DNA from 3 places in the Methylobacterium radiodurans genome. Region 1 is predicted to be linked to each of the others. Evidence: riboswitches for the same ligand, from Rfam matches in the RefSeq annotation. Region 1 holds a riboswitch; each other region holds the start of a gene.

Region 1 (9,697 bases):
CCCGCCGCATCCTGGCCGCAGGCATCGCCCATTGCCCGGAGGGGCGGCGCGTCTTCCCGCAGATGAGCGTCGCCGAGAATCTCGCCATGGGCGCGTATCTCCGCCGCGACCGGGCGGGCATTGCGGCGGACTTGGAGCGCATCTACGGGGAGTTCCCGCGGCTCGCCGAGCGCCGCGACCAGGCGGCCGGCACGCTCTCGGGCGGCGAGCAGCAGATGCTGGCGATCGGGCGCGCCCTGATGGCGCGCCCGAAGCTCGTGCTCTTCGACGAGCCCTCCCTCGGGCTTGCCCCCAACATCGTCGAGCGCATGTTCGCGGTGATCAGGGCGATCTGCGATGCCGGCACCACCGTGCTTCTGGTCGAGCAGAACGCCTTCGCGGCCCTCGAACTCTGCGATCACGCCTACCTGCTGGAGACCGGCCGCATCGTGCTCGAAGGCTCCGGCGACGCCCTGATCGCGGATCCCCATGTCCGGGCAGCCTATCTCGGCGCCTGACGGCGTGCCCGCTCCCGAGGGAACGTCGGACTCGGACCATCCGCGCGCTGAGGAAGCCGCCTGGATCCGCGTTGCCGCCCTGGCGGCATTCGGGAGCAGCCGGATCGTCCCGGTCACGGTCGGCGGGCAGCCTCTCCTCATCGTGCAGGATGGCGACCGGATCTTTGCGCTCGAGCGGACCTGCCCGCACGAGGGCGCCGATCTCGCCAGGGGGCGCTGCGTGGCGGGCCGGCTGCACTGTCCCCATCACCAAGCCTCGTTCGCGCTCGCGGATGGTGCGGTTTCTCCGGGCTGGTCGTTCCGCCCACTGCGCACCTATCCCGTTCGGATCGTGGACGGTGATCTGTTTATCGACGCGCCCGATCTCATCGGGGATCGATCCGGTGCGCCATCAGAGAGTGTTCGATCCCAGATTTGGACGGTGCAGGCTTGAGGCTCGCGGCGATGCGCCGAGCGATCTGCCCGTTGCCGAGGTCCCGCGCGGAACTAGAGCCGTTCCCGATCGCGTTGCAATCGGGAATGGCTCTAAGTCCTTGCTTTGACGCGCTCTCTTGCGCCGAACCGGCGTCCACTTCGGCGGAGAGCGCTCTAAAGGTACCTCAGGACCGGCCACGCCCTCAATTGCTTCAGGCGCACCATGGCGCGGCACGCCAGCCAGAGGGGAACGCTCACGGCGGCCGCGATGACCCAGAGTGCGAGGGGCGAGCCCGCTTCGACCCGGCCCGACGCTCCGGCGAAGCCGAGCGCATGCGCTCCATCGTACAGGACGCGCAGGAGCGCGAGGTGGAGCAGGTAGAAGAACAGCGGCGCACCACCGAAGACACGGAGACCCTCGAGGAGGCGCCGCGGCACCATCTCGAACAACGCCAGCAGGCCAAGGCCGAGCCCGAGCGTCAGGAGCAGGAAGTCGGCCGACGGCGGGTACTTGGTCAGGTTGACGAAGGACAGGGCGGTGGCAAGCGGCGAAGCCCCCTGCTGCCACGGCACCGGCTCGCCGTAGCCGTTCAGCGCGCGCAGGACGAGGACGGTGGTGAGCGAGGCCATACCCAGCGCCAGGAGCCAAGCCTGCCGCCGGACGGCGTCCGCCCTCTCGGCAAACAGCGGCCCGAGGGCATAGCCCGCCGCGATGACGCCGATCCAGGGCAGGAGCGGGTACGAGGTCCGCGCCGCACCGCCCCAGGGCAGGGCGATCATCCCGCGCTGATGCAGGATGGACCAGAGCACGTAGCCCGGCTCGTCCGCCCGAAGCACGATCCCGTCGAGCAGGTTGTGGCCGAGCATGAGCGCCAGGGCCCCGGCCACGAGGAGGGCGCGCGGCAGCCAGATGAGCGCGGCCAGTGCCAGCATGCAGAGTCCGATCACCCAGATGACCTGCAGGTAAAAGATCGCCGGCCGAAAGCTGCCGGTCCAGGCGAAGCTGACGAGCGTCAGTTCCAAGAGGATCAGGAGCAGGCCGCGCTTGAGCAGGAACACGGCGGTCTCCTCCGTGCCGTGCCTCTGGCCGTAGAGGCTCGCCGACAGGCCGGTGAGCAGGATGAAGACCGGCGCGCAGAGATGGGAGGCCAACCGGGTCAGGACGAGGTCGGGCGGCGTCGCGGCGAGGTCCATCGGGTCACGGACCTGGGAGTGCAGGTAGAAGAATTCCCGCACATGGTCGACGAGCATCAACAGCATCACGAGCCCGCGCAGGGCGTCGATCGAGAGGATGCGCGCGGGGCGCTTCACACCTGTGTTCGTCACGGATCGGACCTGCTCTCAAGATGGCGCAGCAGTTTGCGCAGATCGGCCGGCAGCCAGACGCTACCCCCGCGCGACTTGGGGTAACCGCGGCGGCTCAGGGTGTCGGATTGCCGTCGTGGTAGGTGCGCGCAGCATGGCTGTCGGCACCCGCCGGAGGGCGCGTCTGTAGCGCGGCGCGCCGAGCGATGCGGTTCGCCGTCCCACATCACGCGGGCGCGCCCCGCGCTCCGAGGTGGCGGGAGACGCTGGCGCGCTCAAACGGACCATACCGCGAAGCGACGCAGGGCCAGCCTGACCAGGATCAGGGTCATGCCCCACAGGCTGATCGCACCGAGCAGCGCCTGCCACCGCGCCGCGTCCAGCGCCGGGGCGGCGGGGAAGCTCGGGACGGAATCGTAGGCATCGAAATCGAGGCGGGCAGGGCAGCCCGCGCAGACGGCCGCGGGGCGCACCTCCTGCGCCAGGATGCGCGGCTCGAAGAACGCGCGCAGGGTCTGCCGGTGTGCGGAAGCCGCGGCGAGGAAGGCGGCGTGGCGGGCGGCGTCGGTGCCGGCCGCCGTGTCCAGCGAGAGGGCGAGCGCCGTGGCCGGGGACAGGAGACCCAGTCGGGCGCTCCAGACCGCCGCGCCCTCGGCCCGGGCCTGCATCGCCGCGCGGTAGGGCGCGAGCGTCGCATCGTAGAAGGCATCCCGGGCCAGCCGCTTGATCTGCGGCGTCTCGCGCAGGTCGGGCCGGTCCGCACCGGCGGGCACCCGCACCGCCAGCCAGGCCGCCGTGACCCTCGACGCCTCGTCACCCCTGTAGAAGGCGTCCTGAACCCGGCGGCTCGCGTCGATGGCTTCGATCCGCGAGGAGGGTGGGGCCAGGGCAGCGACCGCGAGACCGAGGAGGGCGGGCAGGACGATCGTGAGGCTCGCCCATGCCAGGACGAGGATCGTCAGCGCCGCCACGCTCCCCCGCCACAGGCTGGCGGCGAGCGCGCAGGCGGCCACCCACAGCACGGTGTAGGCGCAGAGCGCGGTGGCCAGCAGGGCGAGGGTGACCGCCCAGCCCGGGGAAAGCGCCGGCTGACCCGCCAGCGCGAGGGCCAGCGCCGTCCCCCCGAGGACGGCGGCGACGAGGACCAGCGCCGCCGCACCGAACTTCGCGCCCGCGACGATCCGGGGCTCGACGGGCTGGGCCGCGATGAGGCGGAGAATGCCGGCATCCCGCTCCGCCGCGATGCGCGTCCCGGCGAGCGCGATCACCGCCAGGGGGACGAGATAGACGAGGACGAAGGCGAGGTCGAACGGCCCGAGCCTCAGGGCGGCGGCCGAGCCCGGTTCGTAGGCGGTATCGTCGAAGACCGTGCTGAAGCCGAAGCTCGTCTTCATCACGGCGGGCTGGATCTCGCTCTGCCCCGCCGAGAGGGCGCCCAGGGGTGTCGGCGGCTTCACGGCGTAGGTCGTGAGGAAGTAGTGCATGTAGCCGAAGGCGTGGGTCGGATCCTGCCAGTAATTGACCTTCAGCGCGCTCGGCTGCGCGTAGCGGGCGGAGGCCTCCCTGGCCTCGCGCACGGAGCGCGCGGTGTCCTCGCGAGCCTCAGCGATCGCCTTCCCTTCGCCGGCCACCCGTCGGGCGCCGGTCTCGGCGCCGAGGCAGAGCGCCGCCAGGAGCGCGGCGAGGATCGCCCATGTCATCCGCTCGCGCAGGATCAGGCGCAGTTCGCTGCGCAGCAGCGGCAGGAAGCGGCGGGCGCTCACGGCGCGAGCCTGCGGATCAGGGGAACGCTCGCTGCGGCGAGCAGCGCCAGCCACAGACCGAGCGCGAGGGCCGGCACCCGGACCTCACTGAAGGACCGGGACAGCGGCAGGGGCGTGTAGGAGAAGGCCGGTATCACCCGCCACAGGTCCGGCCCCGCCAGCAACGCGCTGCCGTCGCGCCGGGGGTTGTCGCGGATCTCGGCGTTCATGCGCTCCGAGATCGCCCGCCGGTAGGCCTCGGCGGACCAGACGAAGTGGGCGTGCTGCGCGAAGTCCGTTCCCGCGAGGCCCTGCGAGACCTGCTGGAGGGCGATGCGCGGCGAGAGCAGCCCCGCCCAGCCGAACGCCGCGTCCTGCGCGGACAGGGCCGCGAAGAACGCCCCCAGTTCCCGATCATAGACCGCGAAGGCGTGGTGGTCGTTCTCCACCATCATCAGGCCGCGCAGATCCACGGGCAGCTCCTGCGGATCGCTCACGCCGTAGCGCGCGAGCGCCTCCTGCGCCCGCGCATCGCTGGACTCGGCGGATCGATGGGGCCGCAGGTCCGCCTCGATCCGCAGGCGGGCCTCGCGATAGGACGGGGCTGGCGAGACCACCGCCATGCCGGCGGTCGCGAGGCGCGGTGCAACGACGCAGAGCGCGACCCAGACCGCGAGGGAGAGCGTCAACGCCCCTCGCGCCGTGCGGGCCAGCAGGGAGGCCAGCATCGCGACGAGCAGGAAGGTGGACCCGTAGACGGCCTGCACCCCGACCCAGGCGACGAGGCGCGGCCAAGCCTGCCAGCCCTCGGTGCCGAGACTCGCGACCGCCACGCCGCCGAGGGCGAGGAGGGGCAGGCAGACCAGGACCACTAGGACCAGGGTCAGGGCGGCCAAGCGGGCGGCGAAGAGCGGGCCGGGCGGCGCGCCGTTGCCGAGAGCAAGGCGCAGAGTGCCGCGTTCGCGGTCCGCCGCGAAGGCGGCGAAGCCGAGGAGAAGCGCGACCAGGGGGACGACGAGCCCGACGATGTCCGAGACATCGGAGAGGCCGGCCCTGTCGAAGGGGCCGGCATCCTGCGCGGCGCGGTAGACCGCGTCGTTGAACAGGTGCGCCTCGATCCGCACCATCCGGCCCATGTAGGGCTCCGTGCCGGGATCGAGGACGGCCAGGGGCGACGAGAGGCGGAACGCCCAGAGGCCGTAATGGTCGGCGGAATGCGGGTTCTTGGCATCCTGCCCGAGCCAGCGCGCCCGCTCGGCGGCGGTGACCCGTGCGACCTCGGCGCCGGATTGCCGGGCGGATTGCCACGCGCCGAGGCCCGTCACCGTCATCAGCAGGACGAGCACGGCGCCGATCCAGCGGACCCGCGCGTCCCGCCACAGCAGCGCCAACTCGGCACCGACGCGCCTCATGCCGCCTGCCCCGACAATCGCTCGATGTAGCGGCGTTCGAGTTCGATGTGATCGATCTCCCGCGGGTCCATCTCCTCGGCGACGCGCCCAGCCGCCAGCACGCCGACGCGGTTCGCCATCTCGCTCACCCGGAACAGATCGTGGGTCGCCATGAGCACCGCCGTGCCGCGGCGGGCCGTCGCCCGCACGGTTTCGGAGAAGGCGGCGGCTGCCGCCGGATCCAGGCCGGAGGTCGGCTCGTCGAGCAGCAGCAGCCGGGTCTTGCGCGCCAAGGCGATGGCGATGCCCACCTTCTGGCGCATCCCCTTCGAGTAGCCGGCGGCGGGCCTCGCCCACGCCTCGGACGCCAGACCGGCCTCGGCTAGGTGCTCCTCGGCCTCCGCCCTGCCGAGGGCGAGACCGGCGAGCGTCGCGAAGTAGCGGAGGTTCTCCAGGCCCGATTGCCCGGGGTACAGGGCCACCTGCTCAGGGATGTAGGCCGTGTGCGCGCGGGCCCCGACGGGATCCGCCCCCGCATCGAGACCGCACACGCGAACCTCCCCCGCCTCGGCCTTCAGGAAGCCGAGGATGAGGTTGATCGTCGTCGTCTTGCCCGCCCCGTTGGGCCCGAGCAGGGCGTAAGCCTCCCCCGCCCGCAGGGTGAGGTCGAGGCCGTCGAGGGCGATCCTGGAACCGAAGCGCTTGACCACGCCGCGCAGCGCCAGAACCGGCTCGACCCCGTCCGCCGCCATCAGAACCGCACCGTCACGGAGCCGGTGATCCGCCGGGGCGAGCCCGGATAGACGCGGAAGACGTTGAGGGAGCTCTCGTAATACGCGGTGTCGAACACGTTCTCGACGTTGAGCGCGAGGCGGGCATTGCCGAACTTGTAGTAGGCGAGCGCATCGACCGCGATGAAGCCGGGGAGCGTGAAGCCGGTACCCGCCGCATCGCCCGCCCGCTCGCCCACGCCGCGCACGCCGCCGCCGATCCCGAAGCCTCGCCACGCGCCTCCCGGCTCGTAGACCGCGAGCAGGCTGCCGGAATGGCGCGGTACGTTGACGAGGGGTGCACCCACGGGGAGCACGTTGTCCCGGGTCACCTTCGCGTCGGCGTAGACGTAGCCGGCGAGCAGCTTCAGTTCCGGCGTGATCTGCCCCTGGGCGGTCAGCTCGAAGCCCTGGCTGCGCACGGCGCCGGCCGCGAGCGAGAACCCCGTATTGGCGGGATCGGGCGTGAGGACGTTCTCCCGCTCCACCCGGAAGGCGGCGGCGGTGAGGAGCAGGTTGCCGCCGAACAGCTCGGACTTGGCGCCGACCTCGTAGCCGAGGCCGGTCTCGGGCGGCAGGGCCGTCCCGCGCGTCACGGCGGCGGCGTCGGGTCCGATGTTCGGCCGGAAACTCGTCCCGACATTGGTGTAGACGGCCAGTTCCGGGATCGGCCGGTAGACCAGGCCCGCCCGGGGCGAGGCCGCGACCCGCGACTGATCCGCCTGGGACCGCGGGATGCGCTCCCGGAAGGACTGTTCGAAGATGTCGAACCGCACGCCGACCAGGGCCCGCCATTCCGGGCTCAGCACGATCTCGTCCTGCGCGTAGAGACCCGTGTTGGTGATGCGCTCGATGTTGTTGCGCGGGATGGTGATCGGCGGCAGCGCCTGCCCGTAGACCGGCGAATAGATGTCGAGGGCGAAGGGGCTCGTGCGGAAGTTCGAGCGCAGATAGACCGTGCGGCTGTCGGTGCTCTCCCGGTCCATGCCGAGGAGGAGCGTGTGGCCGATGCCCCCGGTGTCGAAGCGCCCGATCAGGTCGGCCTGGCCGACCGCCACGTCCCAGCGGTAGTCGCGCACGTTGCGGTCGCGCGAGACGGTGCGGTTGTTGGCGGCGATGGCGCGGATCTCCGCCGATTCCCCTTCGAGATCGCCGGTGTTGAAGTAGGCGGCGAGCCGCATCTGCCAGTTCTCGTCGAAGCGATGATCGACGCGGACCTGCAGCGAATTGTTGTTCTGGACGGTGCTCTGGCCCGGCTCGCCGAGGAAGCGCGACAGGGGCAGGAAGCCGAGTTGGCGGTTGATCGCGATGACGCCCCGGTCGAAGACGATGCGGTTCTTCACGAACTCGGCCTCGACCGTGACGCGCGTGTCCGGCGTAACCTGCCAGCTGACGACCGGAGCCACGAGGAGACGATCGCTGTCCACGAAGTCGCGGAAGCTACCCGCGCCCTGCGCGGCGAGATTGAAGCGATAGAGAACCGTCCCGTCCTCGTTCAGGGCGCCGCCGGCATCGATGGTGCCGCGCGTCAGACCGAAGGAATCGACCTGGTTGCCGAACTCGACGAACCGCTCGGCGGTGGGCTGCTTGGTGATGAGGTTGACGAGGCCGCCCGGATCGCTGCGCCCGAACAGGGCCGCGCCCGGCCCCTTGAGCACCTCGATGCGCTCGACGTTCTGCGCGTCGGGCGGAGGCGGCGTGCCCCGATTCAGGGGAAAGCCGTTCTTGTAGATCTCCGAGGTCGTGACCCCGCGGATGGCATAGCTGAAGATCGAGAGTCCGCCGAAATTGTTCTGCTGGGCGACGCCGGGCAGATAGTTGAACGCCCGATCGACACGGGTGACGGCGAGGTCTGTGATCGTCTCGCGGGGCGCCACGGAGACGGCGACCGGCACATCGATCTGCGGGGTGGAAGTGCGCGTCGCGCTGACGGCGGTGTTCGCGCCATACCCCGGCGTCGGGCCGATCAGACCGATCGTGCCGCGCCCCGACACGGTCGTCCGGGCATCTCCCTCGCCGACCTGCTCGACCGAGAGCTCTCCCAGGGTCACGCTCTCCTGCGCGCGAATCGCCCCGACCGGCGCGCCGGCCGAAAGGACTGCAGCCAGGGCCAACCGCCCGCGGCGCCTCGGTCCCGTCCGGCGGCCGAACGACTCTCGGCTCCGCCCGGCGCTCACGTGGAAGGAAGGCTCTCGATCCGCGGCCACCGCACACTCGCTACTGTCGGGTGGCGGCCACGCGGAAGCGAGCGGAGCACGCCCGAACAGGCGGCACCGCGCGCTCCACGGGGCACCCCGCCCGAGGGACGTCATCGTGCCGAAGGCAGGTCTCCTGGCTCACGGGTCCCAGCCTCTGCCAGACCTTCCCGATGCGGAGCATCAGTGGTCGTCGCTGGCAGACGCTCGCCGTTCACAGTTGCGGGGTCAGCTTCGGATTCGCTCCGGAAAGCTCACCGAATTCCCATCTTAGCTCCGGGCCGGGACCCGGAGAACCTTGGCTTGACGATACTTGCCTTGCCATCCTCTCCCGTCAACGGGCCGAGCAAAAATTGTAACACTGTTACAGGAGGCGTGGCCGAGCGGCCACAGCTTCCGGGCCGACCCCGGCGAACCTAGAGGGATGCTGTCGGAGCTGCGGCAACAGTGTCCTGTGTCTTTCAGGAGGCGCAGGAAGCCCCCGCGATCCCACGTCCACGACGGCTCTCCAAACGACAGTCCGGGTCCTGTGCGGCGCCTGCACCGTGCATCTCGACGGCCAGGCGACCCGATCCTGCCAGGTGCCGCTGGAGAGCGTCGGCAGCCAGACCATCACCACCATCGAGGCGATCGAGCAGGATGCGGTCGGCCGGAAGGTCGTCGAGGCCTGGGTCTCGATGCAGGTGCCGCAATGCGGCTACTGCCAGTCCGGTCAGGTCATGGCCGCCGCCGCCCTGCTGAAGCAGACGCCGCACCCGACCGACGGCGACATCGCCGACGCGATGACGAACCTGTGCCGCTGCGGAACCTACAACGCCATCGCCGCCGCGGTGCGGCAGGCCGCCGCCTGAGGAGCCCGGCATGCATCCGCTTCTCTCCCGGACCGCCCCGTCCCGCCGCCGCTTCCTCGGCACGGCCGGAGGTGCCCTCGTCCTCAGCGGCCTCCTGCCGGCGCGCATGGCCCGCGCCGAGGCGCAGGGCCCCGCGGAAGGCGCGGGCGCTCTCGCCTCCAAGCCGGGGACCCGGGTCGCTGCCTTCCTGGAGATCCACCCGGACGGGACCATCAAGCTGCTCAGCCCCTTCGTCGATCCTCGTCGCTCGCGATGCCGCCCGGCTGCGGGGGGCGGCCGACCCTATCGGGCACGAAACAGGCGTGGCCGTCGACGTCATGGCCGCCGATTTGACTCTGCCGGCGGACCTCGCGGCGGTCCGGGACCGCGTCGGTGAGGATTCGGGTCTCGGCTTCCTCGTGAACTGCGCCGGGCTCGGCCCCCTCGGGCCATCGCTCCACAGTCCGGCAAAGCTCTACGATCGAATGCTCGATCTGAACGTCAGGGCGTTGCAGACCCTGACATTCGCGGCGGCGAGGGCTTTCGCGGAGCG
Region 2 (9,697 bases), 610 kb from region 1:
GCCGCGACGCTCATCGGTTCGGGTCGACGATCGAGCATGGTGCAACCTCGGCGCAACTCTACGCCGCAGCCGGCCGAACGCCTACCCGGCGAGCGCGGCGGCCACGGCCTCGCGGTCGAAGCCCTTCAGACCGATCACCACGAGCGTCCCGTCGCGGGGCTCGCCCGCGCGCCAGGGCCGGTCGAAATGGTGGCCGACGCGGCGGCCGACGCCCTGCACCACGAGGCGCATCGGCTTGCCCTCGACCGCGGCGAAACCCTTGATGCGCAGGACGCCCGCGGTCTCGGCCGCCCGCTCCACCCGCGCGGCGAGGTCGCCCGGCGTCGCGGTCGGGCGGATGGGGAGCGCCACGGTCTCGAAATCGTCGTGGTCGTGGTCCTCGCCCTCGCCGTGGTGCGAGGGGCGGGCGTCGAGGTCGTCCTCGGCCGCGGCCCCGAGCCCCAGGAGCACGCGCGGGTCGATCGCGCCGCGCTCGGTCTCCACCACCTTCACCGCGCGCGGCAGGTGTCCCTCGACCTCGGCGCGCACGCGGGCGCGGGTCTCGGCGTCGATCAGGTCGGACTTGTTGAGCACCACGAGGTCGGCGCAGAGGAGCTGGTCCTCGAACACCTCCTCCAGCGGGTTGTCGTGGTCGACCGCCGTGTCGGCGGCGCGCTGGGCGGCCGAGGCCTCAGGGTCGTCCGCGAAGGCGCCGGAGGCGACCGCCGGGCCGTCCACCACCGCGACCACGCCGTCCACGGTCACCCGCGAGCGGATCGCCGGCCACTGGAAGGCCTGGACCAGGGGCTTGGGCAGGGCGAGGCCGGACGTCTCGATCAGGATGTGCTCCGGCGGCTCCGGCCGGTCGAGCAGCGCGGTCATGGCGGGCACGAAGTCGTCGGCGACCGTGCAGCAGATGCAGCCGTTCGGCAGCTCGACGATCGCGTCCTCGGTGCAGCCCTCGACGCCGCAGGCGGCCAGGAACGACTTGTCGAAGCCGACATCGCCGAACTCGTTGACGAGGATGGCGAGGCGGCGGCCGCCCGCGTTCTCGACCACGTGGCGCACCAGCGTGGTCTTGCCGGCCCCGAGGAAGCCGGTGACGATGGTGCAGGGCACCTTCTGGACGATGGTCATCGGGCCGGACCTCTACTCCGCGGCGCGCGCGGGAAACGGGGGGATGCGGGCGATGACGCCCTTGCGGAAGGCTTCCGGGCGCTCGCGCCAGGGCACGATGCCGTCCGGGGTCGCGCCGTAGCGGGCGAGGCCGTCGAGGATGGTACGGGCGGACGAGGCCGCGTCGAGATCGCCGTAGACGTAGGTCCAGCGGTCTGAACTCGCGACCGCGACCGTACAGGGCCGCTTGCAGACCGACAGGCACTCGACCGGCTCGATCCGGAGCGCGGCGTCCGGACGCAGGTCCAGCTCGGCGCGCAGGGCGTCGAGCAGGCGTGCGCCGCCGCGGGGACCGTCCGGCGCGTCGTCGGCCGCGCGGCAGGTGGTGCAGACGTAGAGGACGGTGTCGTCAGGCACGGGCGGGCCGCTCCCGTCCGAAGGCCTGCCAGGCCCAGCCGAAGGAGAGGCCGATCACCGCCCAGAACACGAAGCCGACCGCGAGCGAGCGGGCCGCGAACTGCGCGGCGAGTCCGGCCGGCAAATCGGACTTCGCGGCGGCCACCTCCGGCGCCCCGGCGATATGGGGCGCCACGATCAGCACGAGGCCGCCGAGGATCGTCACGGCGACGCGCCGGATCGCGATGAGATAGAGCCCCATCCCGGTCGCGAGCGCGGTCATCAGCCACCACGCCTGCCGGGTGGCGAGCGGCGCGGCCTCGCTGCCCGGCAATTCCGGCGGCAGGCCGAGCGCGGGCGCAAGGCCCACGCTGACGAAGCCAGCCACCGCGAAGGCGAGCGCCCGCTCCGGCGTCGGGTCACGCCCGAGCGCCAGCATCACGGCGCCGAGCAGCAGCGCGTAGCCGACGCCGCCGACCAGCGTGGCGAGGCCCGTGAAGAGGATGCGCGGCAGGCCCGCGCCGGGCTGCCAGGCCGGGGCGCCGTGGTCGTGCGACTCGCCCCCATGGGCCAAGTGCAGTTGGGCGAGGTGCAGAAGCGCGCCCTCGAACCGCGCGGGCGCGAGCGGCAGCGCGGCGCTGTGCGCCGTGCCGCTCTCGTAGCGCTCGGCCTCGATGATCAGCGGGGAGGTGAGGGCGACCTGGAGACCGGTCGCGACCACGGCCGCGAGGAAGCCGGCGGCGAGCGCCGCCGACAGGAGCCGGAGGATCATGAAGCGGGTGGCTTCAGCCGGTCAGTGGCAGGGGAAGTTCTGCGTGTGCCGGAAGTCGTGCGCCGCGTTGTGCAGCGCCTGGGCCGGCGCGAAGCCCGCCATGAAGACGAGGCCGAGGCCGAAGAGGGCGGCGAGCAGAACCGCGCCGAGGCGCTCGTTCGTGCGGGTGGCGCCGAGGGTCTGAACCTGCGTGGTCATCGGGTGACGATCTCCGGCCGCCCCACCGGCGGCGTTCGAGGAAACACGGGCGGACGGCAGGTCTCCTGGCTCGCGGATCCTCGCGCCTGCCGCCTTCCCGGGACATCCCGGTGGCTGGTGGCAGGAACTCGCCGCTCACAGTTGCGGGGGCAGCCGCGGAATTCGGGTCGCCCCGTCACCGCATTCCCTTTTCACCCCCGCGAGGGGGCACCGTCCATTCTCGCTCATAGCCTGTCGGGACCGAGGGCACAACGCGTTCCCGGCCGGACTTTCGGCCAGTATCCCGGCCAGGACCCGCAGCGCCGGGCTTTGACGGCCCGGGCGCTGCGGGGCAAAGGGTTCGGATGCTTCAAACCACCTCCCGGATGACCCTGGTGCTCGGCGGCGCGCGCTCGGGCAAGAGCGCCTATGCGGAGGCGCTGATCGAGGCGCGGCCGGCGCCCTGGCTCTATCTCGCCACCGCCCAGGCGTGGGACGACGAGATGCGCGAGCGGATCGCCCTGCACCGGGCGCGGCGCCCGGACGGCTGGATCACCCGCGACGCGCCGATGGATCTGCCCGAGGCGGTGGCGGAGGCGACGGGGCCGGTGCTGGTCGATTGCCTGACGCTCTGGCTCACCAACCTGATCCTCGCCGAGGCCGACGTGACGGCGGCGGGCGCGGCCCTGCTGGCGGCCTGCGCGGCGGCGGCGGGACCCGTGGTGCTCGTCGGCAACGAGGTCGGCCTCGGCATCGTGCCGGACAACGCGCTCGCCCGCCGTTTCCGCGACGAGGCCGGCCGCCTGCACCAGCGCCTCGCCGCCCAGGCCGACCGCGTCGTCTTCATGGTGGCGGGCCTGCCCATGACCGTGAAAACCGACGCGAAACCCGGAGGTCAGCCGTGAGCGACGACGCAGAGGCCGAGCGCCACCGCGAGAAGATGGCCAAGCGCAAGGCCGTGCAGGACGCCGAGGTGGCGGGGAAGACCGTCGAGAAGGGCCTGCTCATCGTCCATACCGGCCCCGGCAAGGGCAAGACGACCGCAGCGCTCGGGCTGATGCTGCGCGCCCTCGGGCGCGGCTGGCGGGTGGCCTGCGTGCAGTTCATCAAGGGCGGCTGGGACACGGGCGAGCGCCACGCGTTCCAGGCCTTCGGCGAACGGGTCGCCTGGCACACGCTGGGCGAGGGCTTCACCTGGGAGACGCAGGACAAGGCCCGAGACATCGCAGCCTGCCGCCACGCCTGGGTGCGGGCCGAGGCGCTGATGGCCGATCCGACGGTCCGCCTGCTCGTCCTCGACGAGCTCAATATCGCGCTCCGCTACGACTATCTCGACCTTGCGGCAGTGGTGGGAACCCTCCAGGCTCGGCGGCCGGACCTGCACGTCGTGGTCACCGGCCGCAACGCCAAGCCGATGCTGATCGAGGCCGCCGACCTCGTCACCGAGATGGGCAGCGTGAAGCACCATTTCGCGTCGGGCGTGAAGGCGCAGGAGGGGATCGAGTTCTGATGGTCGTGCGCGCATGACCCGCGCCCTGATGATCCAGGGCACCGGCTCCGACGTCGGCAAGTCGCTGATCGTGGCCGGGCTCGCGCGCGCCTTCTCCCGGCGGGGCCTCCGGGTGCGGCCGTTCAAGCCGCAGAACATGTCGAACAACGCCGCCGTGACAGTGGACGGGGGCGAGATCGGCCGCGCCCAGGCGCTCCAGGCGCGGGCGGCCGGGATCAGCCCCACCGTCCACATGAACCCAGTGCTGCTGAAGCCCCAGAGCGAGGTCGGCTCGCAGGTGGTGGTGCAGGGCCGCATGATCGCGACCGTCAGGGCGCGCGACTACCAGGCCTGGAAGCCGCGCCTGATGCGGGCGGTGCTCGACAGCTTCGCGCGGCTGCGCTCGGAGGCCGACCTCGTGCTGGTCGAGGGGGCGGGCTCGGCCTCCGAGGTGAACCTGCGGGCCGGCGACATCGCAAATATGGGCTTTGCCCGCGCCACCGATACGCCGGTGATCCTCGTCGGCGACATCGACCGGGGCGGGGTGATCGCGAGCCTCGTCGGCACGAAGGCGGTGATCGATCCGGCCGACGCCGCGATGATCCGGGGCTTCCTCGTCAACCGCTTCCGCGGCGACCCGGCGCTGTTCGCCGACGGCATGCGCCTCATCGCAGAGCGGACGGGCTGGGACGCTCTGGGGCTCGTCCCGCACCTGCCCGCCGCCGCGCGCCTGCCCGCCGAGGACGTGCTGGGGCTCGCGGGCTCGGCGCCCGGCGCCGCGGGGGTGAAGATCGCCGTGCCGGTGCTGCCGCGCATCGCCAATTTCGACGATCTCGACCCGCTCAGGGCCGAGCCCGGCGTCGCGGTGGTGCTGGTGCGTTCGGGCGAGCCGATCCCGGGCGACGCGGCACTCGTGCTGCTGCCCGGCTCCAAGACCACGATCGACGACCTCGACGCCCTGCGCGAAGAGGGCTGGGACATCGACCTCCGGGCGCATCTGCGCCGGGGCGGCCGGGTGCTCGGGCTCTGCGGCGGCTATCAGATGCTCGGGCGCACGCTCTCCGACCCGCACGGCATCGAGGGCGCGCCGCGCACCGTGCCGGGCCTCGGCCTCCTCGACGTCGAGACCGTGATGACGCCCGAGAAGCGGCTGGAGGCGGTCACCGGCACCAGCCTCGCGGACGGCCTGCCGTTCACCGGCTACGAGATGCATATCGGCGCGACGTCCGGGCCCGACGCCGTCCGCCCGCTGCTGCGGCTCGCCGACGGGCGCCTCGACGGGGCGGTCTCGGCCGACGGGCTCGTCTGCGGCACCTACCTGCACGGGCTCTTCGCCGACGACCGGCAGCGCGCCGCCTGGCTCGCCCGGCTCGGGGCGCAGGCCGGCGGCATCGCCTACGAGGCCGGCGTCGAGGTGGCGCTCGACCGGCTCGCCGAACACCTCGAGACCCATGTCGATCTCGGGCGCCTGCTGGCGCTGGCGCGCTAGGATTGACCGCCCTAGGCTAAACCTGAAGTCCGGACCGGAAGCCGGACGCGGGAGGACGCCATGAGGCCCGACATCACCCCCGAGCCGCCTCAGGTCGATGCACGCCTCGCGCACGACACGGTCCGCACGGTGACGCTGCGGCTGATGCCGCTTCTCGGGCTGATGTACCTCATCGCCTATATCGACCGGCAGAACATCTCCTACGCCAAGCTCCAGATGGTCGGCGATCTGGGGCTCAGCGAGAGCGTCTACGGTCTCGGCGCCTCGCTGTTCTTCCTCGGCTACTTCCTGTTCGAGGTGCCGGCCAACGTGATCCTGGAGCGGGTCGGCGCACGGCGCTGGTTCGCCCGCATCATGTTCACCTGGGGGCTGATCACGGTCCTGCTCGGCTTCACCCAGAACACGACGATGTTCTACGTGCTGCGCTTCCTGCTGGGCGTGGCGGAGGCGGGCTTCTTCCCGGGCGTGCTGTTCGCGCTCACCCTATGGTTCCCGCAATCCCACCGCGCCCGGATGATCGGCTGGTTCATGATCGCCAGCGCCTTCGCCAACGCGGTCGGCGCGGCGATCGGCGGCGCACTGCTCGACCTCGACGGGCTCCTGGGCCTCAAAGGCTGGCAGTGGGTCTTCGTGGCGACCGGCCTGCCGGCCCTGGTCCTCACATTCGTGGTGCTGAAGATCCTGCCGGACGGGCCGGAGCGGGCGCCCTGGCTGCCGCCCGAGGGCAAGGCCTGGCTCTCGCGCCAGCTCGCCCACGAGCGCGCGAGCGGGGGACAGGTCGAGCACCATAACCCCTTCGCGGCGCTGCTCGACCGGCGGGTCTGGATGCTGGCCTCGGTCTACGTGGCCTTCCCTCTGGCCGCCTACGGCCTGAGCTACTGGCTGCCAACCGTGGTGAAGGGCTTCGGTGCCTCGAACACCACGAACGGCTTCATCAACATCGTGCCTTGGATCGTCACGGCCCTCGCGCTCTGGTGGGTGCCCCGGCGCGCAGCGCGCACCGGCGATCAGCTCTGGCACGTGGTGGTGCCGGGGCTCGTGGCGGCCGCCGCCCTGGTGCTGAGCGTCGTGCTGCCGGGTGCGGCGCTGAAATTCGCCTGCCTGTGCGTGGCGGCGGCGGGCGTGTTCTCGGCCCAGCCCGTGTTCTGGTCCCTGCCGCCGACCTTCCTCAAGGGCGCGAGCGCGGCGGCCGGCATCGCGGCGATCAACTCGGTGGGCAATCTCGGCGGCTTCGTCGCGCAGAACGCGGTCCCGTTCATCCGCGACCGCAGCGGCAGCGACCTCGCGCCGATGTATTTTCTCGCGGCCTGCCTCGGGCTCGGGGCCTGCCTGATGTTCGTGGTGCTCTCGGCGCTCCGCCGCGACGCTGCCCGGCGGGGAAGGGCGATCGAGCCGGCGGCGCCACGCACGGCGTAGCGGGTCAAAACGCGATCCGCTTGGCCGCGCGAGGGGCTGCTGAGGCGGTGAGCGGACTCCAGCGCTACGGCTGCGGCTCGCATTGTCTCGACCGGCCTAGAACCTTAACCAGGCTATGTGTGGTTAACTCTAAGTTAAGTGGTTAAAATCTATCCCTCGGGGGTGTCCGAAGGGTATGTGTGCCGATCGCGTGCTTCATGACCAGCATCCTGACCAATAGCTCGGCGGTGATAGCGCTACAGACCTTGCGCTCGATCAACAGTCAGATTGACACTACCAATAACCGATTCTCGACTGGCCAACGTATAAGTTCGGCCGCTGATGGCGCCGCCTACTGGGCCATCGCCTCGACGTTGCGGTCTGATCGCGGTATCAATAGCGCTATCAAATCAAGCCTCGCTCTTGGTGCGGCTGGTATCGACGTGACAACGGTTGGCCTCACAACAACCTTGGCCGATCTCGGGGAAATCCGTGAGCGCCTTGTGAGCGCCATGTCCGAGAATACTGATCGGCCAAAGCTTCAGGGCGAGATCGAAATTTTACAACAGAAGCTACGGACGAATGCTGACACCGCATCCGCGAATGGTCAGAATTGGCTATCAGTCGATTCTGGCGCCAGCAATCCAAATTGGACCCGCTATGCCAATTTCGTTTTAGGCGCCCCGCGCAGCGACAACGGGACCTTGTCAACGAAGATAGAAAAGCTGGACATTGCTTCATTGGCCCTTTTTGACGCCAACACTGTCGTCCCACACACGCCACTTGTCACCGGCAGCGAAACAATTGATCAAATATACAGGCTCGCACAAAGTATAAATTCATCAGGCCTCAGCTCGCAGATTACAGCCTCCTACGCTGGCACGAACAAGCAAGGTGATGGAACATTGCGCTTGTACGTCCGCGATATGAGCAAAACTATCATCGGTAGTTATACAAACGGCGTCGCCGCACCTGTGGCGGGGGTGCCAGCAGATCATCCTATTGATCAGTTTGGCGATCCGCAGGCGAGTTACGTCGACATCGCCGTGTCCGACCTGTCGGCAGGAGACGTTGTCTCCTTCCAGGTTTCTGGCGCACCAGCATCAAGCTTTACTGTGACCAACGAAGGCGACGGCATCGATTTTAGCGGCGGATCCGAAATACATCTGGAAATCAGACCGTTTCGGGACAAGTACCCAGCTGTAGTTTATGATGTTCTAATAAATGGATCGACTTTGGCTGCTCGTGGCTTCACGAACCTATCCGATGTTTCGCGCTGGGACATAGTATCTGAGATTTCTGAGCAAATTAAAACACAATATCAGAGCAAATCCGTCGGTATCGAAAACATAGCTGAGATAAATGTATCCGCATACGCATTCCCGTATGTGGGATTGACATTCAGCCTCGATGCCTCTGGGCCTCACTCAGCCATTGATATTACAATCGCTCCCCCTACGGCCGGCCATAGTGCCATAGATATTGGGTATGGCACCGTGTCGGGCGCTACTACGAGAGACGAGGGTTTCCAAGAGCCAGATAGATCCCCGAAAGGCATCCTCGACACTACACAATTAGTCGCCAGCAGCTTCAGAAAAAATCTTGCAGGCGAAAACATCGTTGTTGGCTATAATTATGTCTCTTTAGCTGGGCCGGGAACTGCCCTTGCGGTAACACCTCATACCACTCAAGATCAAATACATGGATTCATTCAATTCGTTGACAAGATTATAAATAATGTCACAGATTCCATCACGAGGATGGCGAGCTTCAAAGCGATGATCACCGGGCAATCTGAGCTGCTCACGATGCTTTCAGATATTCAGCAGAGCGCGATCGGAAATCTCGTTGACGCAGACATCGAAGAAGAATCTACCAAGTTGAAGGCGCTGCAGACCCAGCAGCAGCTCGGTATCCAAGCGTTGAGTATCATCAATGCCGTGCCTCAGAACGTCTTGAGCCTGTTCCGCTGATTAGCTAAGGTGATGAGTCTGAGGTGTGCATGTCCGCCCTGACCTTCACCGGCGACGCCTTGCTCGGCCGCTTCGCCAACCAACTCGCGGTGCTCGGGGCCAACGCTCCGATCGCCCTATCCCGTGCCCTCAACCACACCGTCGCCAAGGCCCACACTCAGGTCATCCGCAATCTGACCAAGCAGACCAGTCTGAAACGCTCGGCGCTCGTGAATGCGGTGAAGGTGAACCGGGCAATGGCCGCGGCCTAGCAGTTCGAGTACGGCAGGCGCCTCACTTACACGCTGAGCACCAGGCGGAGCTGATCCGGGCTGTGTGCAAACTCGTCACGCCCGTTTAGGTCCCCTCCGCTTGTCACGCGGTGCCTGCCCATTGAGTTGCCGCTGAGCGGACATTCACAGGGTCTGCAATGGGTCGCAAGCAACCCCTCGCGGGGCCAAGCGGATCGAGTTTTGACCTGGCGCGCCGCTGCAGCGGATCCCCTCCCCCCGCGTGCGGGGAGAGGGAGGCGCCTTCCCTGGGCTCGACGGGATCGGATCAGAGCAGGAAGCCGAGCCCCGCGGCCGCGGCGGCGAGGCCCCAGAGCAGCAGGCAGGCGGTGCGGTAGAGCGCGAGCGCCCGCTCGATATCCGCCGGGCCGGCCGCGGCCCGGCCGTCGCCCATCCAGGCATCCGCCACCACGGTGCCGCCGTAGACGCGCGGCCCCGCCAGCGCCAGCCCGAGCGCGCCCGCCATCGCCGCCTCGGGCCAGCCGGCATTGGGCGAGCGGTGTCGTCGGGCGTCCCGCAGCACCGCCGCGAGAGCGCGCCCGGGCGAGGGCCGGCTCTCACCCGCGTCGAAACCGGCGCGGACGCCGTGGATCCCCGCCGCGGCGACGATCAGCCCGGCGGTGAGCCGCGAGGCCGGCAGGT
Region 3 (9,697 bases), 920 kb from region 1:
GGCCGCGACCAGGGCGCGGCTGATGATCCGGAGCTGGTCCACCGTCCGGGTCAGGCCGAGGGACGCCGTGTCGACGGCGGTCTGGTCCAGGGCGATCGCGTCGGTCAGCGCCGCGAGCGAGCTGTTCTCCGCCTTCAGGCTGGTGGCGATGGCCCAGTAGGCAGCCCCGTCCGCCGCGCTGCCGATCCGCGCGCCCGTGGAGACGCGCCGGTTGGCCGTGTCGAGGCCGTCGCCGACCGCTCCGAGAGTCCGGAGCGCGGTGATCGCCCGTGCGTTGGTCAGAATGCTCGTCATGGTGGGACCCGGAAACGCAAACGACCGCGAAGGACCTGCGTCCTTCGGGGACATCCGGGTTCGCACCGGCCGGCGGATGCGGCCTCATGCCTTCGCCCGCCGGAAAGCGGGGAATCCGCCGTACATCCCGCTTCCCTCCGCCCTGCCGGGCGCGGGGGCCGGGCGGAGCGATGCGTTAGGGTTATCGGGATCTGCAGGATGCCGGAGGAGTGCTAATCGTGCGTTAAGCAAGCGGCGTCGGCGGGCGCCTCAGCCCACGAAGGTGTAGCCGGCCATGCGCTTGGCCTCGATCGGGTCGTGGCCCAGCCGCGCCCGCAGCTTCTTGCGCAGCTTCGAGATGTGGCCCTCCACCACGCTCTCCTCGCAGGCGCTCTCGTGGTCGCCGTAGACCGCGTTGAAGATCTGGCTCTTGCTGACCTGCCGGCCGCGGTTCTTCGCCAGGTATTCCAGGATGTGGCGCTCGCGGCGGGGCAGGAGCAGGCTCTGGCCGTCGATCTCGGGATCGCGCCCGTCCGTGTGGACGACGAGCCGGGCGGTGCCCTCGGGGGCGGCGGGCGCCGCGCCGCGGCTGACGCGGCGGCGGATCGCGTTCGCCCGGGCGATGATCTCGCGCACGTGCACGGGCTTGCGCACCACGTCGTCGAAGCCCGCCGTGAACAGGGCCAGCGTCTGCTCCAGGGAGCGGGTCTCGTTGAGCGCGATGATCGGCGCGGGCGAGAGGCTGCGGATCGCCGCGGTGCAGCCCGTCCGGTCGCCGCAATCGCCGAGCACGAAGCCCTCGACGGTGGCCAGGTCGTCGGCCGGCAGCCCGGTGAGCCAGAGCTGGAAATCGGGAGCGGGCAGGCCGCGGGCGCTGACGCCCTCCTGGCTGAAGCCGGCCACGTACTGGGCGGTCACGCTTTCCCGCTCGTCGACGACGATGAACATTTCGGCAGCCCCAGAGGCGCAGGTCATCATCGACGCTCCGCGCAGGGCGCGAGGCGACCGAAAACTGTCCTGCAGCTTTTCGTATTCTGTTGTTCCCCGGCTGGGCGACGCGGAAAATCTTGCGAGAGACTTTCCATCGGCGTGCCGGAGGGTCGAACGTAAACCGTTCGTTAGGACAAAGATTTTGTTCGTAATGGTTAACGAGCGGTTAATTCGCCGCTCCGCCGGAGCGCGGGGGCCCGCTTGCGTGACGCTCGGGCAACGCGTGTGGCCTGAGGGCCACAGGCCCCGGGGGCCGGCCGCGCTCCCGCACCGAACCGATCGCGTTCTCGGGTGTTAGGCGGCTAAGGCACCCGCGCGCGAGGTGCCGCCGGAGGGCTGTGATCGAGGAGGGATGCCATGTCGCGGATCAGCGTGAGGCTCGCGGGCGACGGCACGCACGCGGTGATCCAGGGCAACGACCCCGTGGTGAGCGGGCTGACCCTGGACGAGGCCGAGAACTACCTGACATTCATCCGCGCCTCGGCGCGCGTGCGGCGGACGCGCCGTCTGCCCGAGGCGCTGCGTCGGCAGGGCGAGCGACCGGCCTGACCTGGGGTCGGGCGGCGCAGCCTTTGGACGCGGCGCAGGCTATAGGAAGTGCCGGAACACCACCGCGTCCGGGTCGGCGCCGCGGCCCTGCCCGCTCGCAGTCTCCTGCCCGACGGCCCGGTCCGCCTCACGGCAGGTCCAGCCCAGAGCCGGGACGACAAGGGCGATCAGGGTGAGGATCCGTCGCGCCGTCATGGCTGTCATGGGGGCCTCCCGCGTCGGTGGGTCGGGACCGATGGCCGACGCTTCGTCGACGCCGTCAAGGTTAGCCGCGAGAGCGTATGGACGGCGTGCCGTTGCGCACTGCGCCGCGGTCGGGCGTTTGACCCCGGCGCAACCGTTGCGTAGGCGGCCGGATGCCCAGCATGCCCTCCCGTCCTCAGACGCTCGCCCGGGTCCTGGCCTGGGGCCTGCTCGCCGCGCTCGCCGTCATGACCGCGGCACCGATCGGCCTGCGGCCGGAAACGGCCCTGCCCGTCTCCGCCGAGCGCTTCGGCGCCTTCGCGCTCCTCGGCTTCCTCTTCGCCTGCGGCTACCCGCGGCGTCGCCTTGCGGTGCTGGCGCTCACGGTCGCGGCGGCGGGATTGCTCGAACTGTCTCAGCTGATCCAGCCCACTCGGCATGGGCGCGAGGCGGACTTCCTGGTCAAGGCGGCAGGGGGCGGTTTCGGCTGGGCCGCCGCCCGGGTTCTCACCCTCGTCCTCGCCCGCCTGCGCCGCGTGCTGCCGGCTGCCTGAGCGGCCGGGCTGCTGCCTGAGCGGCCGGGCTTAAGCCTTCCGCGCCGTTTCCTGTCCGGATCCGCGCGCTAAGCTGCGGGTTCGGAGCAGACTTCGGGCCCGCCCGGCACGGCCGCGGCGGGCCCGCTTTTCCGGTGCGGCCCGATCTCTCACGCCACGCTCACCAAGCCACGCTGTAGGCCACCTCGACCGAGCGCGGGCGCCCGAGCAGCCAGTTGGTGCCGACCCCGCCGACCGCGTTGCCCGAGATCGCGTAGACCCGGTCGAGCAGGTTGTAGACGCGTAAGGACAGCCGGGAATCCGGCGTGACCTGATGGTCGAGCCCGAGATTGACGAGGTTGTAGGCCGGGCGCCGGGCGGTGTTGGAGAAATCGCTGAACACGGTGCCGACGTTCTGCACGCCGAGCCGCGCCTCCCAATCGCGGGCGAAGGCCCAAGTCGCCCAGAGGTTGGCCACGCGCTCGGGCACGTCGAGCGGCTGGTTACCGGCGTAGGAGACGGCCTGCCCGTTCACCACCTGGGTGAAGTCCTCGTACTGCGCCCGCAGGAGCGCGAGGTTGCCCTCCAGCCGCCAGCCGTGGGGCAGACGCAAAGCCGCGGCGAACTCCACTCCCGTCGAGGACTGGCTCCCCACCTGCACGCCGACCGCGGAGCTGCCGGGCAGGCGGGAGATCAGGTCATCCTTCACGATGCGGTAGCCTGCGAGCGTCCAGTCGAGCGCACCGCCGAGGGCGATGCCCTTGGCGCCGACCTCGACCTGCCGCCCGGTGGCGAGCCGGAAGCCCGCCAGCGACTGCGACAGGGTGATGAGGCTGCCCACCGGATCGGTCGCGGTGGCGTACTGCGCGTAGAGTGCCGTGTCCGGCGTCGGGTTGAAGACGAGGCCGAAGCGGTAGCCGAGCGATCGGTAGGTGTTCTCGAAGGTTGCACCGGTGACGAGATCCTGCCGGTGCAGCGTCGGCGCGTCGAAGCGCACGCCGCTGAGGAAGGAGAGCCGGTCCGAGAGGATCAGGCGGTTCTCGGCGAAGACCGAGGCCTGGCTGGTATTCGTCGCGTAGGCGGACCGCGCCCGCCCGTCCTGCGGGAAGAAGCCTGGGCCATAGCCCAGGAGCGGCACGCTGTCGGTCTTGTCGAAATAGAAGTTGTTGCTGTGGCGGAAGCCGATGTGGTTGACGTCGAAGCCCGCCAGGAATTCGTTGCGGAACCCGAACAGCGAGCCACGGAAGGCGGCGTCGAAGCGGTTCCCGACCTGTTCCTGGCTGTGGTAGATTTCCAGGTAGTCGCCGCGGTCGACGAGGCCGGTCGCGCGGTTGAACGCGTATTGCTCCACGTCGAGCCAGTGCCGGCGCGAGGTCAACCGATAGGCGGTGTTGCGGATCGTGACGTCGGCCGAGGGCGTCCACTCGGTCTTCAGCTGAGTCCAGTTGTCCGCGAAGGTGATCTTCGCGTCCCGGACGTTGTAGTTGTTGAACCGGATCCGGTCCGGGATCTTCCCCGCTACCAGCGGCGTGCCCCAGTAGCGCTCCGGCTCCTGGTAGCCGAGGTCGTGGCTGAGCGTGAAGGAGAGATCCGCGCTCGGCCGGAACAGCAGCGCGCCCGAGACCGCGAGGCTGCGGAAATCCCCGGTGGGCGAGACCCAGCCGTCGCCGCGGTTGCCGCTGACGTTCAGCCGGTAGGCGAAGGTGTCGCCGAACGCGTCCTGGCCGATCGCGCCGCCGGAATCGAGGGCGAGGCGCGCGACGCCGTCGCTGCCGATCACCGCGCGTCCCGCGTTGATCGGCACGAAGCTCGGCTTCTTGGGCACCACGTTGATCACGCCGCCGATCGCGCCGTCGCCGTACATAACGGAGGCCGGACCCCGCAGCACCTCGATGCGCTCGACGTTCCAGGTGTCGAACGGGAAGGTGACGGTGTTGGCGCCGACATAGAGGCGGGTGCCGTCGTAGAGCTGCTGGACCGAGTTCGGGCCGGCGAAGCCCCGGGCCGTGAAGGCGCCGTTGCCGTTGCCGGGGGCCGCGATGGTGGTGATGCCCGTGGCGTCCTGCGTCACCGCCTCGGCTACCGTGTTCTGGCCGCGCAGGCGCGCCGTCTCGCCCGACACGATGTCGATGCTGGCGGGCGTCTCCAGCGGCGTCAGGCCGAGCCGGCTCGCGCCCCGGTCGGGGGTGCGCAGGTTGAGGCCGACCGGGTCGGCCCGGGTCAGCGAGACGCCGCTGCCCTCGACCGAGAGCTGGTCGAGTACGATGCCGTCGATCACGGCGGAGCCCCGGAGTGAGGGATCCCGGGCGGCGCGCTCCTGCGCGTGGGCGCCCGTCAGCGGCACCAGGAGGAGCGGGAGCGCGCGCGCGGGCGCGGCCCACCGGGGGCGGGCGCGATGAGGACGTCTGGACATGATGCGGGTCCGGGGATCCGGGCGCGGCGGCGCCTCGCCGAGGGCCCTACCGTGAATGTAACAATGTTACAATCCTGGGGTCCGCGGATCGGTCGATCCGCGCGGCTCGGCGCGTCCCCGCAGCGGGACACGCGCGGTCGCGCGAGGGACGGGGATCTTGCGGCGGCGAGCATGGGCGGGCGCGGGCGGCCTTGTGGCACGTCACCGCGAACGAGGCCTCGGCGGCCGCCTTGCCCACGGGCATGGCGATGCCTCGACACCCGCCAGGACACCCCGCCCGGCGCGTTTCGCGTGTGACCACGGCTGACGGCAGGTCTCCTGGCTCGCGGGTCGCTGCCCTCTCACCGTCTTCCCGGGCCGGGGCCCAGTGACATGGTGGCGGAAGGCTCGCCGCTCACAGTTGCGGGGGCAGCCGCGGCATCAGGCATGAAGCCCTCACCGCGTTCCCTTTTGATCCCCGAAGGGAACCGTCCCGGCCAGCTACGGCCACGCTTCGTCCGGAGTCAACGCTGCACGGCCGGAAAAGGCGCGGATGTCCCGGTTTCCAAAGGTCGAGACCTTTGGCGGGTGCAGGGCAGAGCCCTGCATCTGGCTCCCCCGGCCCGGCGCTGCCGGGACGGTGGAGCCAATCCCGCGGCCATGCACCCCGGACCCCGCCAGCAGCGCCTTTCGGCGCCGAAAGGGCCTCGGGCCCTTTGGAAACCCGGGACTCTACAGGTGCGGCCAGCGCAGCAGGCGGTCGGGGGCGAAGGGGGCGAGCGGTACAGAGGGCTCGGTGCCGGTGGCGAGGTCGGCCACGAGCTGGCCGGTGATAGGCCCCGTGGAGAGGCCGATATGGCCGTGGCCGAAGGCGAGGATCAGGCCGTCGTGGCGCGGCGCGCGGCCGATCACCGGCATCCCGTCCGGGGTCGAGGGGCGCGAGCCCATCCAGGGCTGGTTGTCGAGGGGACCGCCCAGCCGCAGCGTGCCGGCCGCCTCCCGCGCCGCCGCCTCGATCTGCCGGTGATCCGGCGCGGCGTGGCGGGCGTTCAGCTCGACGCCCGAGAGCACCCGCACCCGCCTCTCCCCCATCGGCGCGAGGATCGAGCCGGCGCCCGTGTCGAGCACGGGCCGCGTCAGCGGCGGGCTGTCCGGGTGCAGGGCGTAGTGCCGGTGGTAGCCGCGCTCGGCCGCGAAGGCGAAGCGGTAGCCGAGCGGACGCAGGATCTCGGCCGAGGCGGCGCCTGCCGCCACCACGACCTGCCGCGCCCGGAGGCTCCCGCCGGCATGGATCACCCGCCAGCCGCCCGCCTCGGGGGCGAGGGCCGTGACGGCGCCCCGCAGGTAGCGCCCGCCGGTCTCGGTGAAGAGCCGCTCGCAGGCCTCCACCAGGGCACCGGGCTCGGCAAGCGCGGCGGTCTCCGGCAGCAGCATGGCCCGCGCATAGGGGCGCACCAGGGCGGGTTCGAGGTCGCGCAGGGCCGCGCCGTCGACGAGCTCCAGGGCGACACCGTGCTCGGCGAGGATCATCCGCTCCAGCGCGGCGCCCGCGAAGGCCGCTTCCGTGCGGTAGAGCTTCAGCCAGCCCGAGCGGCGCAGCCGCGCCCGCGTCCCGGCCCGCTCCGCGAGGCGCTCGTGGGCCGGGTAGGCCGCGGTGGTCAGCGGCAGGAGCGCGGCGGCCGCCCGCCGCCAGCGGGCTTCGCGCGCCGCGGCCAGGAAGTGCAGCCCCCAGGGCACCACCCGGAACAGGTGGGCGTGGTTCACCCGCAGGGCGCTGTCGGCGTTGCGCAGATAGGCCGGCAGCTTCGGCCACAGCGCCGGGCCCGCCATCGGGAAGATCGAGCCGCGGCTCAGCACGCCCGCATTGCCGTAGGAGGTGCGCGCCCGCGCCTCGCCCGGATCGACGAGGGCGACCGAGAGACCGCGTTCGAGCAGCGCGAGGCCGGACGCGAGGCCGACCATGCCGCCCCCGACGACGACGATGTCCGGATCGGCCAAATCGTGATTGGTCAAGTCCGGGTGTGCCATGCCGGTCCTCTGGATCTCCCTGCGCGGGGGCTCCATAGACCGGGGCGGCGCCCGCCGGTAGCGACGGACGCGCGGGCGACGGTTGCCGCGGAGGCCGGCCACGGTTCCCGGCCTTCCGCGGGCGCAACCCGCGTGCCGGCGCGAACCCTTGACCGGTGGCGCACGGCGTGGTGTTTCGGCCCCCGCGGCCGGCCCCGTAGCTCAGCTGGATAGAGCACTCGCCTTCTAAGCGAGATGTCGCAGGTTCGAGCCCTGCCGGGGTCGCCAGCCCATGCCGCCCCATGCCTCGGCCATGAAGCCGTACCGCCTACCTGCGGGGCCGCCATCGGAGTCATGCACATTGGGCCGGAATGCCCTCACGCCGCGAGGATCCGCCGACTTTCTCAAGTCGCAGAACCTGGCCGAGAGCGCCCGATGTCGTCGATCTGATTGGGTGATGTCCTGGGTGCTTGGTATTCCAAGCTCCTGCCACCGCTCTATTTTTCGGATCGAAAAATGAGTGGTGGAGCTGAGGGGAGACTTACCTCCGAACGTCCTAAGTGTTTGATCCGAGCTAAGTAACTGAAAAGACGTCTCTGTCTGGGATGCGTCCAGGGATTTATCCGGGGCTAATCGGGGCCTCTTCGGCTGAGCAACCCGGCGAAGACGACTTCGAGCGTCACGGTGGAAGGACATGCCACAGGGGAGCTTAGTAGGGGCCGGGTCGTGGCCACCGGCATGCCGGGCACATAGCGGGGGATCCGTCTACCTGCTACGCCAACGGCCGCTCCCGGCATGGCCGCTCGGTTACCGGCTCTGCAGGGCAGACGCGTCTCGATCGCATGGCTGGCACGATCGGGAATGGCGTTCGGCAATCGCCTTCGCCCTTGTCGGTCGCTTGGTCGCGGAGCCGCTCCAGAAAACGATGGATGCCGAGCCAATGCTCCCCAAAAGTCCGGTGCTGGGGTCGTGCCGATGCGGCGCGCAAGTGGACGTGGCTGGGCCGGCGACAGCCTACCCGCCACCTTGCGCCAGTGTGCGAACCGTCGCGCCGAGGGATTCAATCGGGCCTGCAACTCCTTCGCCGGCCGCATGAACCGAAGGGGGCTCAGCACGGTGGTCGTGGGCTGGACGGCGATGCAGCGATGGGGGACCGCCGGGCAAGATCGGCGAGCTAGCCCAGGTACGGGCAATTTTTTCACAGGGAGCCGGCTGACAGAGCCGATGATTTTTGTTGGGCGCGGCCCGATCCGGCCCGCGTCGATGCGGCCTCGTTCCTTCGGCAGAAGGCCAAGCTCCGGTATGCCGGCGGAAGGGTCTTCCGGTACCGATCGGCGGCTTCGAGAAACCTCTCATCCGGTCCGCTCGAAACCATCGAGGAGCCAGCGCCGCCCCTCGCACCGGACCAGACCGGCGGCCCGCAGGACCGCCTTCGCGGCCTCCTCGGCCCCCGATCTCACGCCACGACCATGCACCGCTCTCGACAGCTCGGTGGCGGAAAGTCCATCACTCCCGGCCTTCCTCAGCACCTCCAGGACCACCCGCATAGCCTCCGCCGCCCGGCTACCGGCCGGTTGCGCCTCGACAGGCCGAGGCGGGCTTCCGTGCTCCAATGCCTCTTCAAGTCGCTTACCCAGGCCCTCGATCGCCCCGACGAGGTCCGCAATCGACGGCGTGGATTCTCTCCCGAGAGCGTTCTCGGAAGCCCCCTCCACCCCGACCTTGAGTCCTCGGCTCGCGAGGAAGGCCTGGGCGGCTTCCACGTAGACTTCGCTGATGAAGCGATCCCCATCGTCGAGGGCTGCCTGCTTCATCGCCCGATGCAAGCCGGGCGGGACGTAGATCATGACCTTCCGCTTGCCGGACGGCTCGGGATCCGCGCTCGGGTAACGATTCAACCGAGGCATGCTGTCGAACCCGCCATGCTAACAGCATGCTGTCATGCCAGCATGCTGTTAATGAGGGGTCATCGCTCTTGCGAAGGAGGCAGAAGCATCCTCAGGCGGCTAAAAACAGCAAGCTGTCATGCTGTCAGGGTCATGACCTGTCCTCGACTCCGAGCCGGGCCGATGCCGCGCTCTGCTTCCGCATCCCGGCCCGAGACCTCGACATGGCATCCGGACGTCTCACCGACCCATCCATGGAATCGATGCCGATGGCTGTGGTGGAGGTTCATGCCCGCGTCGGCCAGAGCCACCATCGTGTCGATGAAAGCGAGAGCCCGGGCGAGTGACCGTGAGCAGGAGTTCGATCGCCTGGCCGAACAGGGGTTCCGCGACGAGGAACAGGACGGCGGTGGCGAGGACCATCGACGGCCCGGGTCGACAGCCGCAGCAAGCGCCATCGGTAAGACGCCGGAGATGAAGGCGCCGCTGTAGGGCACGTAGTGCATCAGTGCCGAGAACACGCCCCACAGAATCGGGCTCGGCACGCCAATGAACCACAGACGTCCCATGGGTCGGTGGGGGAACGGTACGGCAGGGCCACGGTTCGTCCTCCATGGAACCCTACGTCCTCGCCCTCGGCGGCTTCGGCGCCCTCGTCCTTCTCACGGCGTGGCTGCCGATGGTCGTCCGGCGGTTGCCCCTCTCCCTCCCGATCTGCTGCGTCGGCATCGGCGCCGGCCTGACCCTGCTACCAGGTCTTGCCGGGCACGCCTTCCATCCACGGGAACGGCTCGCGCTCGTCGAACACGCGAGCGAGTTCGTCGTCATCGTTTCGCTGATGGGCGCGGGGCTGAAGCTCGACCGTCTTGTCGGATGGCACCGCT

Evidence for each region. Region 1 has a riboswitch for cobalamin ahead of DK427_RS23755 (TonB-dependent siderophore receptor). Riboswitches for the same ligand answer to the same signal wherever they lie in the genome.
Region 2: it holds a riboswitch for cobalamin, as region 1 does, so the genes downstream of both, DK427_RS20860 (CbtB domain-containing protein) here and DK427_RS23755 (TonB-dependent siderophore receptor) in region 1, are expected to answer to the same signal.
Region 3: it holds a riboswitch for cobalamin, as region 1 does, so the genes downstream of both, DK427_RS19545 (TonB-dependent receptor) here and DK427_RS23755 (TonB-dependent siderophore receptor) in region 1, are expected to answer to the same signal.

The regions. Positions count from the first base shown of each region.
Region 1 is NZ_CP029551.1:5,061,121-5,070,817, reverse strand. It holds gene DK427_RS23785 (ABC transporter ATP-binding protein) at 1-497, shown strand, start outside; gene DK427_RS23780 (Rieske (2Fe-2S) protein) at 469-930, shown strand; gene DK427_RS23775 (acetyltransferase domain-containing protein) at 1,086-2,171, opposite strand; gene DK427_RS23770 (DUF3526 domain-containing protein) at 2,492-3,979, opposite strand; gene DK427_RS23765 (DUF3526 domain-containing protein) at 3,976-5,370, opposite strand; gene DK427_RS23760 (ABC transporter ATP-binding protein) at 5,367-6,101, opposite strand; gene DK427_RS23755 (TonB-dependent siderophore receptor) at 6,101-8,227, opposite strand; cobalamin riboswitch at 8,423-8,630, opposite strand; partial or broken gene DK427_RS23750 ((2Fe-2S)-binding protein) at 8,845-9,165, shown strand; partial or broken gene DK427_RS27620 (hypothetical protein) at 9,176-9,403, shown strand; gene DK427_RS23745 (SDR family NAD(P)-dependent oxidoreductase) at 9,345-9,697, shown strand, end outside.
Region 2 is NZ_CP029551.1:4,446,443-4,456,139, reverse strand. It holds gene DK427_RS20880 (Uma2 family endonuclease) at 1-38, opposite strand, end outside; gene cobW (cobalamin biosynthesis protein CobW) at 82-1,116, opposite strand; gene DK427_RS20870 (DUF1636 family protein) at 1,129-1,512, opposite strand; gene DK427_RS20865 (CbtA family protein) at 1,505-2,263, opposite strand; gene DK427_RS20860 (CbtB domain-containing protein) at 2,285-2,461, opposite strand; cobalamin riboswitch at 2,500-2,691, opposite strand; gene cobU (bifunctional adenosylcobinamide kinase/adenosylcobinamide-phosphate guanylyltransferase) at 2,806-3,345, shown strand; gene cobO (cob(I)yrinic acid a,c-diamide adenosyltransferase) at 3,342-3,950, shown strand; gene DK427_RS20845 (cobyric acid synthase) at 3,964-5,418, shown strand; gene DK427_RS20840 (MFS transporter) at 5,479-6,834, shown strand; gene DK427_RS27410 (flagellin N-terminal helical domain-containing protein) at 7,032-8,786, shown strand; gene DK427_RS20830 (hypothetical protein) at 8,816-9,037, shown strand; gene cbiB (adenosylcobinamide-phosphate synthase CbiB) at 9,324-9,697, opposite strand, start outside.
Region 3 is NZ_CP029551.1:4,145,447-4,155,143, forward strand. It holds gene DK427_RS19525 (flagellin N-terminal helical domain-containing protein) at 1-294, opposite strand, end outside; gene DK427_RS19530 (response regulator transcription factor) at 544-1,221, opposite strand; gene DK427_RS19535 (hypothetical protein) at 1,621-1,812, shown strand; gene DK427_RS26470 (hypothetical protein) at 1,852-2,016, opposite strand; gene DK427_RS19540 (VanZ family protein) at 2,178-2,549, shown strand; gene DK427_RS19545 (TonB-dependent receptor) at 2,710-4,941, opposite strand; cobalamin riboswitch at 5,233-5,426, opposite strand; gene DK427_RS19550 (NAD(P)/FAD-dependent oxidoreductase) at 5,653-6,948, opposite strand; tRNA gene DK427_RS19555 (tRNA-Arg) at 7,139-7,215, shown strand; gene DK427_RS19560 (hypothetical protein) at 8,280-8,774, opposite strand; partial or broken gene DK427_RS27155 (AI-2E family transporter) at 9,115-9,373, opposite strand; gene DK427_RS19570 (cation:proton antiporter) at 9,427-9,697, shown strand, end outside.